3 regions of the Paenibacillus sp. NPDC055715 genome follow, and region 2 is predicted to be linked to each of the others. Evidence: predicted binding sites of a transcription regulator. Region 2 holds the regulator's gene; each other region holds the start of a gene.

Evidence for each region. Region 2 encodes Rex, which represses fermentation and respiration genes when NADH is low (regulators of the CRP and FNR family bind a similar motif). Its sites were predicted from a motif close to TTGTGAAATATTTCACAA; they were not measured.
Region 1: adhE (bifunctional acetaldehyde-CoA/alcohol dehydrogenase) is a predicted target of Rex. The motif match lies at 2,160-2,177, and genes of this name have one in related genera.
Region 3: ACWGOO_RS12540 (formate/nitrite transporter family protein) is a predicted target of Rex. The motif match lies at 3,849-3,866, and genes of this name have one in related genera.

Annotation. Positions count from the first base shown of each region.
Region 1 is NZ_JBSHGA010000024.1:579-6,984, forward strand. Features, by position in the region: gene ACWGOO_RS21985 (DODA-type extradiol aromatic ring-opening family dioxygenase) at 290-1,021, shown strand; gene ACWGOO_RS21990 (Crp/Fnr family transcriptional regulator) at 1,284-2,000, opposite strand; gene adhE (bifunctional acetaldehyde-CoA/alcohol dehydrogenase) at 2,253-4,865, shown strand; gene pflB (formate C-acetyltransferase) at 5,193-6,406, shown strand, end outside.
Region 2 is NZ_JBSHGA010000004.1:169,538-175,943, reverse strand. Features, by position in the region: gene dinG (ATP-dependent DNA helicase DinG) at 1-2,407, shown strand, start outside; gene ACWGOO_RS09250 (redox-sensing transcriptional repressor Rex) at 2,453-3,106, shown strand; gene ACWGOO_RS09245 (amidohydrolase) at 3,093-4,397, shown strand; gene ACWGOO_RS09240 (cell wall elongation regulator TseB-like domain-containing protein) at 4,435-4,959, shown strand; gene ACWGOO_RS09235 (SDR family oxidoreductase) at 5,689-6,087, shown strand; gene ACWGOO_RS09230 (serine/threonine protein kinase) at 6,355-6,406, opposite strand, start outside.
Region 3 is NZ_JBSHGA010000006.1:205,418-211,823, forward strand. Features, by position in the region: partial or broken gene ACWGOO_RS12525 (MFS transporter) at 1-400, opposite strand, end outside; gene ACWGOO_RS12530 (molybdopterin-containing oxidoreductase family protein) at 418-2,550, opposite strand; gene ACWGOO_RS12535 (hypothetical protein) at 2,622-2,897, shown strand; gene ACWGOO_RS12540 (formate/nitrite transporter family protein) at 2,909-3,757, opposite strand; gene ACWGOO_RS12545 (FAD-dependent oxidoreductase) at 4,162-5,523, opposite strand; gene ACWGOO_RS12550 (glutathione peroxidase) at 5,907-6,383, opposite strand.

The DNA.
Region 1 (6,406 bases), on a different contig from region 2:
GCGGAAAACGGAACCACACTTTGGGCAATTAGCAGTATGTATCTCCATAGGAACCAGTCCTTTATGTCGAGTTATAGTGAATATTTTAAATTTATTAGTTACATATTACTATGACTTTATACCTATATCAATCTTTATTTAAAGAAGCGACATTTTTTAAATGTATGTTAAAATCTGCATTGACATTACCTTGTTACTTATATATTGTAACTTATGTATTGTAACTTACATAAAGTTACTTATAGAGAAAAATAAATTGATAAATGATAAAGTTATTTTCGGATCACCTATGCTTGCTATTGAACAGACAGAATATTCTACTTTTCTGAAGCAGCTTGGAAAGAGTATTCGCCCGAAGGCTATTGTTATCTTCACCGCCCATTGGGAGACGCAGACATTGACAATTAGTTCGATAGACGACGTTTACGATACGATTTATGATTTTGGCGGTTTCCCGCCGGAGCTATATGCGGTGAAATATCCAGCGCATGGTTCGGTGGAGCTGGCGGTCAAGTTGAAAGAATTATATGAGCAAAAGGGTATTGATGTACAAACGGACCGGGCGCGAGGGCTGGATCATGGGTCCTGGACACTTCTGCATCGTATGTATCCTGAGGCGGATATCCCGGTAGTTCAGATTTCCGTGAATCCGTTTCTATCGCTGAAAGCACAATATGCTATCGGTGAAGTGCTACGTGGGCTGGGTGAACAGGATATTTTGGTCATTGGCAGTGGTGTAACTGTCCATAATCTGCGCATTGTCAAATGGGGAGAAACGAAAACAGAGCCTTGGGCTCTTGATTTTGATGACTGGATTATTGAAAAGGTACAGAGTGGAGATGTGGAGGTTTTGGATCGCTATGAAAGCGAAGCTCCGTATGCTCGTCAAGCTGTACCGAGAGCTGAACATTTTGTGCCGTTGTTTATTGCCATGGGGAGTGGAAATCCGGCGAATAAAGCCAAGGTTATCCACAGAAGCTATGAGATGGGGAATTTAAGTTATCTGTGCTTCCAGCTCTAAAGAATGGAGAAGGATGTTGACAAGTTGTTAGCCGCTTCGCGATCTATTGGATCTTACGATCACTGTTGTATCTGAATTTTTTGATTGTAGAACGCCTAACAGGGTTGAAATTCAGATACAAAGGCGAACGCTTCGCTTCTTCAGATTCAACTGGAACACTCCGCTACTGCCCGCCTTTAGGGGGGGGATAGCAAAAAGATTAAGGGAGTGTTTTATAGCCAAAATGGCTCAAAACACTCCCTTTTACATTAAAAACTATTTATTAGATCCGGCAAATCTCACGCGGACACAGTTCACAATGACATACACCTTGCAGCATTTCCAAATCCTTTACGACGATCATGCCATTATCATATTCGACTGCATTTTTTTTACGCAAATCACTCAGCATCCGGTTTACACTTTCGCGGGTGGCACCGATCATATTGGAGAGGTCGGTATGAGTAATTTTTTTATGAATAAGGATATGTTCGCCGTGAGGCTCTCCATAGGTGTTGCACAGACGGATTAGCGTGGAGCATAGAGCACCGGGCTTGCCGTACATCATCAGATCGCGAAACTTTGTCTGGGTAATACGGTGGTGTGACCCCATCCATTTCATAAAGTCAATGGCAAAATCACAATGCTGGCAGATGAGCAGTTCCACATCCGTATGATCGACAACACCGATATCACTGTCCTCCAGAACTTCAGCAGAAAAGGAATGCTTGGTACCAAAAAATGGATCAGCTTGACCAACGAGATCGCCGCTTTGGTACATATATAGTATAAGTTCCTTACCCTCATCCGTTGTTTTTGTTACTTTCACGCGTCCGCGCTTGATATAAAACAGCTTATCCGCTAGATCTCCTTCCCAGAACAGATGCGAGCTTTCTGGCATGATCCGATCCTTCATCATCACTTGCAGCCGGTTGAAGCTGGCCTCCGAGAAGCAACAGGTGTTGCCGCGGGCTTCTATTACGTTTGCAAGGTTTCTCATCGTCCATTTCCCCTTTATTTCCTTTGTTTTTATCTGCAACTTGATCAATTCAAATTCATTATATACCTGTGCTGTGCGTTTTTGGGGCAAGAAGAGGAGGTAAAAGTGGCAGAATTCCAAACTTTGTGATAAAAATCACTTCATAAAATTTTAAATATATTGTGAAAAAAATCACAATATATCTTGGGAATCTGTGTTACGATCAGTGCGTGAACAAGAGAGAGTACACGAGATAACAGGAGGATGAGGGAAATGGCTGTTAAAAACGAGGTTATCCAAAAAGAACAAAGCGCTGAGCAGTATATTCAAACGTTGATTGACCGGGGGAACCGGGCACAGCAGGCTTTCATGGGTATGAACCAAGAGCAGATTGACGAAATCGTACAAGCTATGGCGCTCGCAGGGATGGATAAGCACATGCACCTGGCGAAGCTGGCTGTTGAAGAAACAGGACGCGGTGTGTACGAGGACAAAATCACCAAAAACATGTTTGCAACGGAATATGTCTATCATAGCATCAAAAATGAAAAAACCGTCGGTGTCATTGAAGACAATGATTTTGACAGTTTTCAAAAAATAGCAGAACCCGTCGGCATCATTATGGGGATCACTCCAGTGACTAATCCGACTTCAACTACAATGTTCAAAGCGTTGATTGCTATTAAAACACGCAACCCGATCATTTTCGGTTTCCATCCATCCGCTCAATCGTGTAGTGCCGAAGCAGCTCGCGTCTTGCTTGAAGCAGCCGTCAAACATGGCGCTCCAGCCAATTGTATTCAATGGATTGAAGCTCCATCAATGGATAAGACAAATTCACTCATGAATCACCCGGATGTGGCGCTGATTCTGGCAACTGGTGGATCAGGCATGGTTAAGGCGGCATATAGCTGCGGTAAACCTGCTCTGGGTGTAGGCCCAGGTAACGTGCCTTGCTTTATTGAAAAAACAGCAGACATCAAGCAGGCCGTGAACGACCTTATCCTCTCCAAATCTTTTGATAACGGTATGATCTGTGCTTCCGAGCAAGCGGTTATTATCGAAGAGTCAATCTTCGAACAAGTGAAAAAATTGATGATCGCTAACGGTTGCTATTTTGTAAATAAAGAAGAAGCAGCAAAGCTCACTCAGGGAGCTATGAATGTAGAGAAATGTGCAGTGAACCCGGCCATCGTCGGACAGTCCGCTGTAAAAATCGCTGAACTGAGCGGCATCACAGTACCGGCAGGAACAAAAATTTTGGTCGCTGAGATTGAAGGGGTAGGAACGAAATACCCATTGTCCGCAGAAAAATTGAGTCCCGTACTGGCTTGCTACAAAGTGAAAAATGCGGAACAAGGTATTCAACGCGCTGCCGAGGTCGTAGAATTCGGGGGCATGGGTCACTCGTCCGCCATTCACTCGCATGATGAGGACGTTATCGCCCGGTTCGCAAACCGTTTGCAAACAGGCCGTATCATTGTAAATGCACCTTCCACGCATGGTGCGATCGGTGACATCTACAATACCAACCTTCCATCGCTGACACTCGGTTGTGGTTCGTACGGGCGTAACTCGACTTCGTCGAACGTATCGGCAGTCAACTTGATTAATGTGAAAAGGGTGGCGAAGCGGACGGTGAATATGCAATGGTTCAAAGTACCTTCCAAAATTTATTTTGAAAAAAATTCGACGCAGTATCTTGCTAAAATGCCTGATATCACACGTGTGGCGATTGTCACAGACCCTATGATGGTGAAACTCGGATATGTGGATCGTGTCATTCATTATTTGCACCAGCGCCAAACACCGGTAGCTATCGAGGTGTTCTCAGAAGTAGAGCCAGATCCATCGACAGTTACAGTAGAACGTGGTACTGAAATGATGAGACGTTTCCAACCAGATTGCATCATCGCATTGGGCGGCGGTTCGCCAATGGATGCGGCTAAAGGCATGTGGATGTTCTATGAATACCCAGATACTGATTTCAACAATCTGAAACAAAAATTCATGGATATCCGCAAACGGATTTACAAATACCCACGTCTTGGTCAAAAAGCGCAATTTGTAGCCATTCCTACAACCTCGGGTACAGGTTCGGAAGTTACGTCGTTCGCAGTTATTACAGATAAAAATCAGGGCAACACGAAGTATCCGCTGGCTGACTATGAGTTGACCCCTGATGTGGCAATTATTGACCCAGTGTTTGTATATTCGCTGCCTAAAACAGCTGTAGCAGATACAGGTATGGACGTTCTGACACATGCCATTGAGGCATACGTGTCCGTAATGGCTAGTGACTACACAGACGGTCTGGCGATTAAAGCCATTCAACTGGTATTCCAATACCTGGAGCAATCGGCTCTGACTGGCGACAAGCTGGCTCGTGAAAAAATGCATAATGCTTCCACACTGGCAGGGATGGCGTTTGCCAATGCGTTCCTGGGCATTAACCATAGTCTTGCGCATAAATGGGGCGGACAATATCATACAGCCCACGGCCGTACGAATGCCATTTTGTTACCACACGTCATTCGCTATAATGCGAAAAAACCGACAAAATTTGCTTCGTTCCCTAAATATTCGCACTTTGTTGCGGATGAGCGTTATGCAGAAATTGCACGCATACTGGGACTGCCTGCTCGTACGACTGAAGAAGGGGTTAACAGCTTAATTGAAGCAATCCGTAAGCTGAACAAAACACTCGGTATCGAGGAGTCGTTCCAGCAAATCGGCTTTGATGCGAAGGATTTTGAATCGCGTGTGGATTATCTGGCAGATCGCGCTTTTGAGGATCAATGTACAACTGCGAATCCGAAGCTGCCGCTGGTTACCGAATTGGCTGATGTATACCGCAATGCCTTCTACGGACGTTTTGACCAATAATATATAGGTACGAAGAGGCTTGTGACTAAGTATTTTCCCGTTCAATACCAACGCAGGCTCTCTATATAGAGGGCCTGTGCTGGTTTGGGAAGGAAGATGAACGGCAAGCATAAAGGTACGGGCGTGAAGTTGGGGAAAATAAAGTGATAAATATCACCTTTATTGTGATTTTTGTCACATACTACACGCTATCATTATTCTACAATGAGGGTGTAAGAAAGGTCCCGACACTGAGCGTAAGACATCGGTGAAAAGGCCGGGCTAAAGTATTATTTAATTGTGAAAAAAATCACAAGTCCGGAAGACAAAAAATTTGGAGGGATTTACATGTCGGTGATTGAGAGAAAATTACAAGAGCAACAATCTGGCTGGAGAGGTTTTAAAAAAGGTAAATGGACTAAAGAAGTTAACGTCAACGATTTTATTGAAACCAATATCTTACCTTATGTCGGCAACGAAGAATTTCTGGTTGGCCCTACCGCCAACACAATTGCACTGTGGGATATTGTATCCGATCTTACCAAAAAAGAGTTGGCAAACGGCGGCGTGCTTGATGTAGACGTGAATACGCCATCCACTATTATTTCACATAAGCCGGGTTATCTAGACCGGGATAAAGAACAAGTTGTCGGTGTACAAACAGACGCTCCATTCAAACGCTCCTTGCAGCCGTTTGGTGGAATCCGGATGATGATCGACGCTTGCAAGGCCTATGGCTTTGAAGTACCGCAAAGCATTGTTGACATCTTCACTAATATTCGCAAAACGCATAATCAGGGTGTATTCGACGCTTATACTGATGATATGAAAGCAGCTCGTAAAGCGGGTATTATCACTGGTTTGCCGGATGCATATGGTCGTGGCCGCATTATCGGTGACTACCGTCGCGTAGCACTGTATGGCGCAGACTACCTGATTAAAGACAAAAAGGCTCAATTAAAAAGCCTTGAATTGGATTCTATGGAAGAAGATGTAATTCGTCTGCGTGAAGAAATTTCCGAGCAGACTCGCGCTTTGAACGAGCTGAAACAAATGGCTGCTGAGCATGGTTTTGACATCTCAAAACCTGCTAACAACGCTAAAGAAGCTTTCCAATGGGTGTATTTTGGCTATTTAGCAGCGATCAAAGAACAAAATGGTGCAGCAATGTCCTTGGGACGCGTATCTTCCTTCCTTGATATCTATACTCAACGGGATCTGGAAGAAGGCGCAATGACAGAAGAGCAAGCACAAGAATTGGTCGATCATTTTGTTATGAAACTGCGTATTGTTAAATTCCTGCGCACACCTGATTATAACGAACTGTTCAGCGGAGACCCAACATGGGTAACTGAATCCATTGGCGGTATGTCTATTACTGGAGAAACTCGGGTTACTAAAAACAGCTTCCGCTTCTTGCACACCCTGTACAATCTGGGACCTGCACCGGAGCCAAACCTGACTGTACTATGGTCGGAAAAACTGCCTGAAGGTTTCAAAAAATATTGTGCTAAAGTATCCATTGAAACCAGCTCCATTCAGTACGAAAATGATGATCTGAT
Region 2 (6,406 bases):
TACGGCTGAGGTGTTTTTAAAATGCCTCAATGAGCTTCACGCGCTGCCTTTGATTACGATACAGCGGCTCAGTGATTTGTTCGCAGAGGAAGACAGTGACCTCGGGTGGTTTTTGGACGGGGTACGTGAAGACAAAGAGCATGCTCCGATTCAGGATTTGGAGGGTCATCAGTTTTTTCGTCAGCTTGCACTGAAGGTAGAGGATTGGACGGAGCTAAATGCCCCTCGCAGAGAGGATGACCCCAATCCGCTGGAAGATTTTTCATTTGAGGAATACATGAATGATGTGCAAGACAATTTGCGTTCATCCTTGAGCCAATATGAGGAGCGCGAAGCGCAGACGCAAATGATTGAGGGTGTGAATCAGGCGCTGAGTGAAGATAAGCACCTGTTGATCGAGGCGGGTACGGGGACAGGCAAGTCCCTCGGTTATTTGCTCCCATCGCTGTATCACAGTGTGAAAAATGGACAGCGAGTCATGGTAAGTACGCATACGATTAACCTGCAGGAGCAATTACGCGAGCGTGATATTCCGATGCTGACCAAGGTGATCCCGTTCCCGTTCCGGGCTGCGATTTTTAAGGGCCGAGGACATTATTTGTGTCTGCGTAAGTTTGAACATAAAATAAACAGAAGAGACTTCGCAACGCCGAAGGAAGATTTAATAACAGCGGCCCAGATGATCGTCTGGCTGACGTTGACGGAAACCGGCGATGATGAAGAACTGAATCTGAGCAATCGTGGTGGAGATTTCTGGGAAACGGTGGCCAGTGATTCCGAGTCCTGTCTTGGTCGTTCATGTCCATGGTTCCGCAAATGCTTTTATCATCGTGCGCGCCATGAGGCGGGAATAGCCGATGTAGTCGTTACGAATCATTCCAAACTGTTCACGGACGTAAAAGCAAGTCATCAGCTGTTGCCGAGCTATGAGCATCTGGTGATTGATGAAGCGCATCATTTGGAGGAAGTCGCTGGTAAGCACCTAGGAATGCATATGAAATATTTTACACTCGTGCATACGCTGACCCGGTTGTTCAAGGACAGTAAGAACGGCCAATTGCCTTCGCTGCGTCAGCAGTTGGCAAAGTCGGGGCATGAGAAATCGACGGAATGGGCCTCTACCATCGATCAGCTGTATCCGCTCGTGCTGGAAGTCAAGGAGACTTGGGATTTGCTGAGCGACAAGCTGTTTGGCATGCTGCCGGAGCGAAGTGATGCGACACCGGGCGAAACAGGGCAGTTTTCTTCCCGTCTCAAGCCGTCGGCCAAGCCTGCCAAGTGGGATCAGGCGGCTGCGCTGGAAAATCAGCTTTATGTAACGATGAGCGAAATTTTGCGCAAGGGCGACAAGCTGATGCTCGACGTGAAGGAAGAGCATGACGATTATGCGGCTGACAGCCTCATTACGGATATTACGGGACTGCTCAAGGATTTGGCAGGTATTAGGGAAAGCTTGCACTTTTTCATGCGGCTGGATGATGAAACGACCGTATACTGGCTCGAAGCGAGCGGGCAATTCCGCAGCAAGTCGCTGCAATTTTATGCGGTGCCCGTCGATGTGAGCCGCCAGCTGAAAGAAATGTTTTTTGATAAAAAAAGAAGCATTATTCTGACGTCTGCTACCTTGTCGGTGGATAAGTCGTTTCAGTACATGACCGATCAACTCGGCTTGCAGGAGGCCGTAGATCAAGGGCGGCTGATGACTACGCAGCTTCCGTCACCCTTCAACTACAGGGATCAGGTGCTGTTAGTCATCCCAAGGGATTTTCCGAGCGTGAAGGGCAGTGTGGGAGACGAGCATTTTGTAAATATGCTCGTCAGCTCGCTAGGCGCGACTGCTCAAGCGACGCGGGGGAGGATGCTCGTTCTCTTTACCTCCTACCGTATGCTTCGGCAGGTGTATGAGCCGCTCAAGGAAGCGCTGTCTTCCAGTGACATCACCGTGCTGGGGCAGGGCGTGGACAGTGGGAGCCGCAGCAAGCTGACCCGACGTTTTCAGGAAGCCAAAGCTTCTGTGTTGCTGGGAACCAGCAGCTTCTGGGAAGGCGTCGATATTCCGGGCAAGGCGTTGACGTGTCTGGCCATCGTCCGCTTGCCGTTCCAACCGCCAAATCACCCGCTGCTGGAGGCTAAAAGTGAGCTGCTCCAGCAGCAGAAGAAAAATCCTTTTATGAAGCTGTCTGTTCCACAGGCTGTCATTCGCTTCAAACAGGGATTTGGACGTTTGGTACGTACGGCGAGCGACCACGGAGTCGTTATCGTTTACGATACGCGTGTGATCGAATCTTATTACGGAAAGCACTTTTTGTACTCGTTACCGGGACCAAAAATGGAGCATATGCCGACGGAGCAAATGGTGCCCCGCATCGCCGAATGGCTTCAATCCGCCCCGGGGACAGATGCATAACGGACGGACATCTAAACATGTCTGTTACAATTAGGGGGAGCAAGTATGAAATCAGATAAAATTTCAGAGGCTGTCGTACGGAGGTTACCCGTATATTTACGTTATCTGAATACACTGTACAAACGGGAAGTGGCTACGGTCTCTTCCCAGGAGCTGGGACAGAGACTGGATCTGAATCCGGCTCAAATCCGTAAAGATCTCGCGTATTTTGGAGATTTTGGCCGTAAGGGTATCGGCTATGACGTTACTTATCTTATCGAGAAAATACGCCATATCCTGAAAATCGACCAGCAAATTAACGTGGTATTGGTCGGAGCAGGTAATCTGGGGCAAGCCCTTTCGAATTATAATGCTTATTTAAAAGACAATATGAAAATTGTAGCGGTATTTGATGCGGTTCCAGATAAAGTCGGAACCAGGATCAATACGCTGGTCGTACAGCCGATGGATGAACTGGAAGCGACTGTGAAGGAACAAAACATTCGGATCGGGATTATTACCGTACCGGATTTTGAAGCACAGCATGTGGCTGACAAGCTTATTAAGAATGGCATTGGAGCGATCTTGAATTTTGCACCCACCATTCTCAAGACACCTGCGAGCATCCGGGTACATGCCACAGACTTTACAACGGATTTGTTAAGCCTCGCTTATTATTTAGAGGACCGAAAGGAAGGTACGCAACATGACAGCAAATAATAAATGGATGATTAAAAACGGTTCTTTTGCCGTGAATAGAACAGAGACCGGGGTAATCCGCGGCTATATGATCGTAGAGGACAGCCGCATCACTTACATTGGCGAAACTCTGCCTGCGGGTGATGAAGAGACAGAAGCGATTGACGGTAACGGGTTGCTGTTTTTACCTGGGCTAATCAATACACATGGCCATGCGGCGATGTCTCTATTGCGTGGGTATGGGGACGATTTGGCTCTTCAAGTATGGCTTCAGGAAAAAATGTGGCCTATGGAAGCAAAATTTACGTCTAAGGATGTGTACTGGGGTACGTCCTTGTCCGTGCTGGAAATGTTGAAAGGCGGTACAACAACCTTCCTGGACATGTACGATCATATGGACGAGGTAGCTCGTGTAGCTGAAGAGTCTGGCATTCGTGCCAGTCTGATGCGTGGAGCGATTGGACTGTGTTCGGAGGAAGAGCAGCGGATCAAGCTGGCTGAGGCTGTGACCTTTGCGCGTAATTGGCATGGAAAAGCAGACGGTCGCATTACGACCATGATGTCTCCGCATGCGCCGTATACGTGCCCGCCTGCGTTTATCGAAAAATTCGTACAGGCAGCGCATGATCTGGACTTACCGTTGCATACGCATATGTCCGAAACCATTGCCGAAGTAGAACAAAACGTACGCGACTACGGCTTACGTCCGGTTGCACATTTGGATAAGCTGGGCTTTTTCTCCCGTCCATCGCTTGTTGCCCATGGCGTTCATTTGAATGACGAAGAAATAGCTTTGCTGGCTGAACGTGGTGTAGCGGTTTCACATAATCCGGGCAGCAACTTGAAGCTGGCAAGTGGTGTGGCCAGAGTGCCCGACCTGCTGCGTGCAGGCGTTACTGTCTCTCTCGGAACAGACGGTCCCGCTAGTAACAATAACCTGGATATGTTTGAAGAAATGCGTCTGGCAGCGCTCATTCACAAGGGAGTATCGGGCGACCCCACCGCAGTTCCTGCGGGTGAGGCGTTGCGCCTGGCAACGGAGTATGGAGCGAAGTCGATTGGCTTGAAAGAGGTAGGAGCGCTGGCAGCAGGCAACAAGGCTGACTTTATCGCGCTCGATCTGAATCAGGCGCATTTCTTGCCGCGTACGGATCTCATATCTCATGCCGTATACTCTGCAAGCGCCAAAGACGTGGCTCATGTATGGGTAGACGGTCGTCAGGTTGTGAAAAACGGTGAGTGCCTGACTATGGATGAGGAACGTATCAAGCATGAGGCACAAGCCGCCTTTGAAGGGCTGCTGTCGCGCTAATTCAGGTGTCACATCCCCTTAGAGAGGAAGCACAGGTTTGAAAAATAAGAAAAAATGGATAGCCGTCGCTATTCTGGCCGTCATACTGATCCTGGTCAGCATTTTCTGGTATTATTCCTACGTTACTCAAGACCAGGTGACTGAGAGAAATGCCGCTATCGTAAAGGCCAAGCAATCGGGTGGTCTGGTTAGTACGACGCAGACGTGGAAGTCTGTGTGGAATCAAGTATATTGGGTAGTTCAGGGGAAAAACGCTCAGAATGAAAACATAATAGTGTGGGTCCCTTTTCAAAAAGTAGAGGGGCAACCGAATGTACCTGTCGCAGATACTAGCGGTGTTCATACCGAGCTACTGAAAAACGGAGTCGACGAGCAAAAAATGACGGCGATGATCCAGCAGCAGCTTCCGGGTGTAGATATTGTGAGTCTTCAGCCAAGTGTATTTAACGGTCAATATGTGTGGCAGCTGTTTTACGACGACGGCAGTCATCATTACTATACCTTTTATCGCTTCTCGGATGGGGGATCGGTGGGGGTAAAGTATACTTTGCCCAATAACTGAGCTGGTGTGGGGAGTGGTTGATGGTGGTTTGAGAGTGTTAGGAGCGCCAGAACGCTGCGTAGTCCATTTGATCTTACGATCGCTGTTGCTACGGGATTCTTTGATTATATGAAACATTTCAAGGTAAGAATCCCATAGCAAAGGCGAACGCTTCGCTTCTTCAGATTCAAATGGCCCACTTCGCTGGCTAACCGCCATAATGCCACTCCAAAAACCACTCTTTTCATGGGAGGTGGGGGTAGGGGGCACGGACGCCGCTGCGCTTGTCTCTTGAATTAGCACCCCAAGCCTATTTCAGTTTTGTAAGAATTAGAGAACTGATTTTTTACTTAGATCGCTATTCAATAAGCAATTCTCGAATGACTGTATTCCTGAAAGAATGTGCGGTTCGAATTGAATGTGAGACTAAACAGACGCAAATGCGATTATTTTCGTATTTACGTCTGTTTATTTTTTTGTTTGAGTATTGTTTATCATAGATGTGCATAAAAACGGAGTAGGCGGAAGCGATAGGAAGCACCATCCGCCTGCGCAGTGGCTCCACATGTATCTTTCAAGCTCAGCTTATATTACTTGAATTTCCTTTAAACAGGTTAAATATGAAGTCTATTACATAGATTATAATAATTTTCTCCTTAAAATGGTTTAATTGTAGGTGCAGACTAACGTAACCCATAATTTTGTGGCTATGTTATCATGACTACTTATACAAAAAGGAGATTCATGAACATGGGTAAAGTGGATGGGAAAGTTGCATTAGTAACGGGTGGAGGTCAAGGGATTGGACGGGCTATTGCTTTACGCCTCAGTCAAGATGGCTTCGCAGTGGCAGTCGTGGATTTGAATGAAGAAACGGCCCAAAGTGTTGCTGGTGAGATCACAAAAGCAGGAGGGCGCTCGCTTGCGCTTAAAGTCGATGTTTCCAACCGGGATCAGGTTTTTGCGGCTACGGCATCTAAAGGCGAAGCTACAGGCGATGCAACCAAAGAATTCGGCAGTAAAATTGCTCTTGGCCGTCTCTCTACACCGGAAGACGTATCCGCCTTTGTATCCTTCCTGGCAGGCCCGGATTCCGATTACATGACAGGACAATCTCCTCTGGTCGACGGCGGGATGATGTTCCTGTAATAGACTAAAAAATCAAAATAAATAAAAAAGACGTAAATACGATGAAGTTCGTATTTGCGTCTTTTTAACTAGCAACCCCGCGAGCTTGGCTGTAAGCCAGCGAAGCGCCTTTTCTTACCTACTTAACTAACTGTTATGTGGAAATAAAGACTTAGACTGAAAAATAAAGTGTTGGAATAAAAACTTCAAGGACGGTATAAAAATTCGGCTTGGAAATAATCTTTCATCTTAAATACTGAAGATAAGTCCTGAATTGTCAATTCGATCCTAAGGAATAATAGATGCTTGATTCCACTCAGTGTATATCGCTGGGTCTTCC
Region 3 (6,406 bases), on a different contig from region 2:
TGCTCAATAATATACGGGGACACTCCCGTATTCCACATCGAATGACCGAACCATAAAAAAAGCGAACCCAATCCGACGAAGAGATACAGCCTGGCATCACGGAAGAGTATCCGCGCTGGTATTCCCTCTGTTCTTTTCTTCACGGACTTGCTGAGGTGAACTTCCCCCGCTTCCCGATCTACCCTGCTCAGATAGGACCAGAAAAACCCGGCAAATACCGCAGAGGTAATCCCGTTTGTTGAACAGCTCTCCACGACGGTCAGCAAAGCAAAAACCTACAAATGCCTGAATCACGGGCACAGATACGACATTAAAAAAACGATAAAGCCCATCATAATAACACCTGACCCAAAATCCCACCCAGGGACTGCAACAATATCGCAATCCCCGCATCTGACACCATAAAAAGACATTATCTCATGGGCGCTTCACATTTACCACCGTTGAAAAGAAAGTAGCCCCCCGCCCCATATCCGACAGCCGATCAGAGGTCAACACATTAGCACGCTGTCTGCGTCCTTTACCTTCCCACCATAACCCTTGGCAAATCACCGTACCAGGCAGCATCAGATCCGTGACTTTGGCTTTCAGTTCATACGTTCCCCGGTCGTTCCATACCGTAACCGAATCGCCGTCCGCGATGTCTCTTGCCTGAGCATCCTCCGGGTGAATTTGCAGTAAAGGCTCTCGTTCCAGCCGCTGATGTTTGGGCAAATTCGCGAACGTTGAGTTCAGAAAATTATGATTCGGTGGCGAAATAAACATCAGCGGGAACCGCTCGTCCGCTTGCGGTCGATGCTCTCCGTCATATCCTTCGATCAGCGGCACATACGAAGGCATCGCGGGCAGACCCGCTTGCTTCATCTTTTCTGAATACAGCTCAATCTTGCCCGAAGGCGTCGTCAGACGATCCAGATAGGTAGCCTTTGGCGTCATGTCCAGTTTGACAAAAGGTGACTTTTTTAAGGATTCCAAAGTCACACCGTTGAGATAAGGATTCGTCGGATTATCAAGTGCACCCGCGATCATGTCCTCTTCACTTTCAGTGAAAGCAGCCTCGTCAAAGCCCATAGCCTGTCCGAGCAGGCTAAACAGCTCATAGTTGCTTTTGCTTTCCCCGAGTGGAGCAATGACTGGCTCCTGCATCTGGATATAATGATGCCAATACGATTTATACAGGTCTGTGCCTTCAAAGGAAGACGCCGCAGGCAGTACAATATCCGCATAGCGGGCCGTATCGGTGAGGAACAGGTCGTGAACGACCGTGAACAGATCCTCCCGTTCAAACCCCTGCGTCACCCGATCGGCATCCGGTGCTACGACAACCGGATTGCTGCAATACACGAACAGCGCCTTGAGCGGCTCGTCCTTCTGTAGCAGCGCTTCGCCGATTTGGATCATGTTGATCACCCGGGCATCCGGGTTCTTACGCAGATCAGGACGCGCCAGATTGGCGCCGTTGAATTTGCCGTATGCGCCGTTGGAACGCGATGCTCCCCCGCCGTGCTTCAGCCATTGCCCAGTGAGCGCAGGCAAGCATGTAACCGCGCGTACGTTCATGCCGCCATTATCGTGATGCTGAAGCCCGTTGCCAATGTTGATATACGCCGCTCGCGCCTGCCCGTACATCTCCGCCAGACGGATAATATCTGCTTCCGGCACGCCTGTAATGCGTGAGACCCGCTGCGGGGTATATGCCTTCACATGCTCGCGCAGTTCCTCATGACCAACCGTATAGCGGCGCAAAAATTCATCGTCCGTCAGCCCTTGCTCGAACAGTACGTGCATAACACCCAGCGCGAGCGCGGTATCCGTTCCCGGGTAGAGCGGAATGAACCAATCCGCCCATTGCGCTGTCCGGTTGCGGTGGACATCAATGACGATCACCTTGGCACCTTTTTTACGTGCCTTCTCGGCCAATACCACCTGATGCATATTGGTGCTAATGACATTTCCACCCCATACAATAATGAGGTCAGCATCCTCTGTATCCTCCGGACTGGTGCCGCCCTTAAAACCCATGACGGATGCCCAGCCTTCATTCCCAGCAACGCTGCAAATCGTCTGGTCCAGTTGGCTTGAACCCAGCGCATTGAAAAAACGACGATCCATCCCGTCCACACTCAACACGCCCATATTGCCATAATAGCTGTAGGGGAGAATAGATTCCGGGCCGTCCGTGCGAATCAGTTCCTTGAAGCGGCCTGTAATGGTATCGACAGCCTCCTCCCAGCTGATTCGCTCAAACTGTCCTTCACCCTTGGGACCTACACGCTTTAACGGATAGAGCACCCGCTCGGGGTCATACACTCGCTCCGTCATATTGCGAACTTTGTTGCAAATAGCCCCTTTTGTAATGGGATGATCCGGGTTACCGGTCACCTTGACGATCTTTCCATCTTCCTTGTGAAGCAGGAGCCCGCACGTATCCGGGCAATCCAGCGGACATACAGCCGGAAAAATACCGTCCGTACGCTCCGTCATTCGATGCCCCCTTTGCAAGTCTTGCTGAAACACAGCCTCAGGAGGCGCGATGTTGCGATGATCCATGGTATTGATGCTCCTTTCCGTTACCATTTCCAAATTTTATACTGTTCTTATCATATATACAGCTATGCCCTATGGCAAGAGAAGGATTTTGCCAAACCAAATTCGTCCAAAAAGATCAAAAAATCCGCTTGCTGCTCACAGCAAAACGGATTTCTAATGTTCTTTATTATATTTTGATCCTACCTGTTTCATTATTGAATACCAAGGGTAAAAGAGATCAAGGCATTATGGACGAGAGCACACTCATCCTCCATGCCAATCATGGATCACTCCCAAAAAAATCCGCCATGACAGGTTTCGTTCCCCCAGACCTGCCATGGCGGATTTGCTTTGTTCCCATTTTCTAAGCCCAGCTTAATCAGGCATGGTCACTCAACGGAGTTGTTGCAGTAGACGAGGGTTCCTCAGATGATTCATTCACAGGATGCACAGCGGTATGAGGCTTTTTCAAATATGCCAACCAGTAAGCCCCAGCTACAAACAGGCTTCCTCCCACCAAATTCCCCAGCCAAACCGGAATGAAGTTCATAATATAATCTGCCCATGAAAAATGGCCTGCAAAAATAGCCGCCGGGATCAGAAACATATTCGCTACAACGTGCTGGAACCCGATAGCTACAAAGGCCATCGTCGGGAACCAGATCCCCATAATTTTGCCGCCGATCGAATCCGTGCTATACGCCAACCATACAGCCAGCGCTACCAGCCAGTTACATCCAATACCAGATATAAATGATTGCAAAAAGCTTTCATGCAGCTTGTGTCCCGCCATATCCACCACTTTGTCCAAATAAGGTCCTGTCTCGGTTAAACCCAGTACATGGCCAAAGAAAAAGGCAACAAACAACGCACCCGCAAAATTACTAAGCGTAATAATCGCCAAATTACGGAACATAGCCCCGGTCTTGATCCGTCCTGCCCATCTCGCTAAAGGGACAGCCATCATATTACCGGTCAGCAATTCTCCTCCTCCGATCAATACCAATACCAGACCTACAGGGAACACGGCTGCTCCAATAAAGGTAGCAATACTTCCCCATTCTTTGGGCGCGCTTGCGATAACACGTATATCCAGCAAAAACCCAAGCGCAATAAATGCACCTGCCAAAAATCCCAATACCACTGCCACAGTCCATGGATTGTTCGCTTTGGCCACTCCTGTTTTCACCGTCATTTCGGCAATTTGCCCCGGTTTATAACTTGCCATATATCCCACTCCTTTAACATCTTTTTACTCGAATATTCTCTCATATATTTTATTTAATATCATATATTTTATTTAATATCATTGATTTTGTTTGTGAAAAAAATCACTTTGTTCAATATTAAAAAAACAGCCCTTGGATAAAGGACTGTTTTTCGTGTATTCTTGCATCTACCGTGCCACTAAGTGCCTATGATTTAGTTATATTCTTTCTTTTCAACTGCCCTCAGGAACCAAATAACTCCTCCGAGTCCTACCAGCGCCACGGCTACAAGAAAAAGGATATAAAACAAATCCATAAATCACTTACCCCCTAATCTTTATGCTCTCTCTATTGTACTATATGGAATCATCTGTACGTTTCATATTGTTGACAAACTTATGAACAATGTCACAGACAAAATGAATTATACGGTAACTGGCTTCCGTTCAGATATCGGAGGTAATGCTTGCAAACCCGCTGCATTCAAGAAATTCAAAGGCTTGTTGTAATGCGGCTGGAAGAAAAAATCGACAAAGGCCAACTGATCAATGGTCATATGATTTTGAATCGCTACCGATAGGGTATTAATCGATTGGGTCAAATCTACTTTCGACATAATTTGTGCCCCGACAATTCTCCGTGTCTCCTGCTCATATACAACTTTTAGCAGCACCTTTTCGGAAGTTGGCATAAATTCAGGTCGGTAGCTGTCGTCAATGGTTACAGCCTCTACAGCCATGCCTTCGTCCGCTGCTGCCGCTTCCGTCATACCTGTTCCTGCAATATTATCTTCATAAATTTTAATACCCGAGGTTCCCTGTGTTCCCATATAGGCAATGGTCGGTTGGACCAAATTGCGTGCCACCAGCGTACCCATACGAACAGCGTTGGTTGCCAATGGAATATAAGCTGTTTTACCTGTCGGGTTGTAGCGGATTGCACAGCTATCGCCTGCGGCAAATACGTCCGGGCAGCTGCTTTGCATATAATTGTCCACAATGATCGCGCCGTTGGGCAGCATGTCTACCTGACCTTTAAGCAGATCCGTTTGAGGACGGAAGCCGATGCAGAGAATAACAAGTTCTGTTTCATATTCTCCTTTGGATGTCACCACTTTATTCACCTTACCGTTATTTCCTTCAAAACGACTCACTGTTTCTCCCAGCACCAGCTTGATACCATGTTCCTTCAAGGAATCTTCAATTTGGTCTGTATATTCCGGGTCCAAATATTTATTCAAAATACGATCAGCGCTGTCAATCAGCGTTACGTTCTTACCGTTCATTTGAAAAGCTTCCACCAGCTCAACACCGATATATCCGGCCCCGACAACTGTAATATTCTGCACATGCTTGGCTTTCTCAATGATGTCATTGGAATGATTATAGTTTTTGCAGAGAAGAATATGATCAAGCTCAATACCTTCCAGCTTCGGAATAATAGGCCATGAGCCCGTAGTTACAATTAATTTATCAAAGGTATCCGTAAATTCTTTTCCTGTTTGAAGATTGCGTGCTTGCAGCGTTTTGCCTGCTGTATCGACACTCGTTACCTCATGAAGCATCTTGGTCTTGACACCCAATTCAGCCAGTTGATCCGGGGAAGAATAAAACAAGCCGTGCGGATCTTTGACGACACCACCTACGTACAGCGCAATACCACAGGATAAGAACGAAATATTGTCATTACGCTCGTAAACGGTAATTTCGGCATCTGGATAACATTTGGCTGTGTTGACGATGGCTGCCGTACCTGCGTGTGTACATCCGATAACTGCTACTTTCATGTTGAATTCCTCCTTGGTGTGGGCATACAATGTATGATAATTGTGAATTGTTTCACGTAATGGCATTGCTCATTGTGATTTATTTCACTTTATATGCTTATTATAATGTGACATTTTTCACATTGCAATAAATTTTATGATATTCACAATTTGTCCACATTTTTAAAGTCGGGAAGATACAAAGTCAGCCGTTTGCTAAAACGTCTCTTTGCTACATTCAGTTTTTCCCGTATGGGGCTTGATTATGCCTTTTTATCAGGCTTCCAAATGCCACTGCAACGATCAATGGAATGTAAAATGCTGAAAGCAAAAAAGGCCGAATCCGGAGAAACGCCGGAAATTCGACCTAATCTAAACGTATATTTTTGACTAGGCAGAGGCTATTATAGCAATCGCTCGATGGCAGCTTTCATGGCCTCTGGTGATTCCTTGGGTTCAAAGCGACCCACCGGCACACCTTCACGATTCACAATGAATTTCGTAAAATTCCATTGAATCGTACCGTCTTCCTGTTCTCCAGGCTGCTGCTTTTTCAAATATTCAAACAGAGGTGCTGTATCCGGGCCGTTGACGTCCACTTTAGCGAACACCGGGAAATTAACCCCGTAATTCAGTTGGCAAAATTCAGCCGCTTCCTCGCTGTTGCCCGGCTCCTGACCGCCAAATTGGTTACAAGGGAAACCTAATACAACCAGTCCCCGATCCTTATATTCATCATATAGCTTTTGCAAATCCCCATATTGCGGGGTAAGTCCACATTTGCTTGCGGTATTCGCGATTACCAGCACCTTACCGGTGTAGGTATTCAGAGGAACCTCCTGATTCGCTGGGGTTACGGCATGATGTGAATAGACCGACATATAGCATCCTCCTTTGTTTCGCT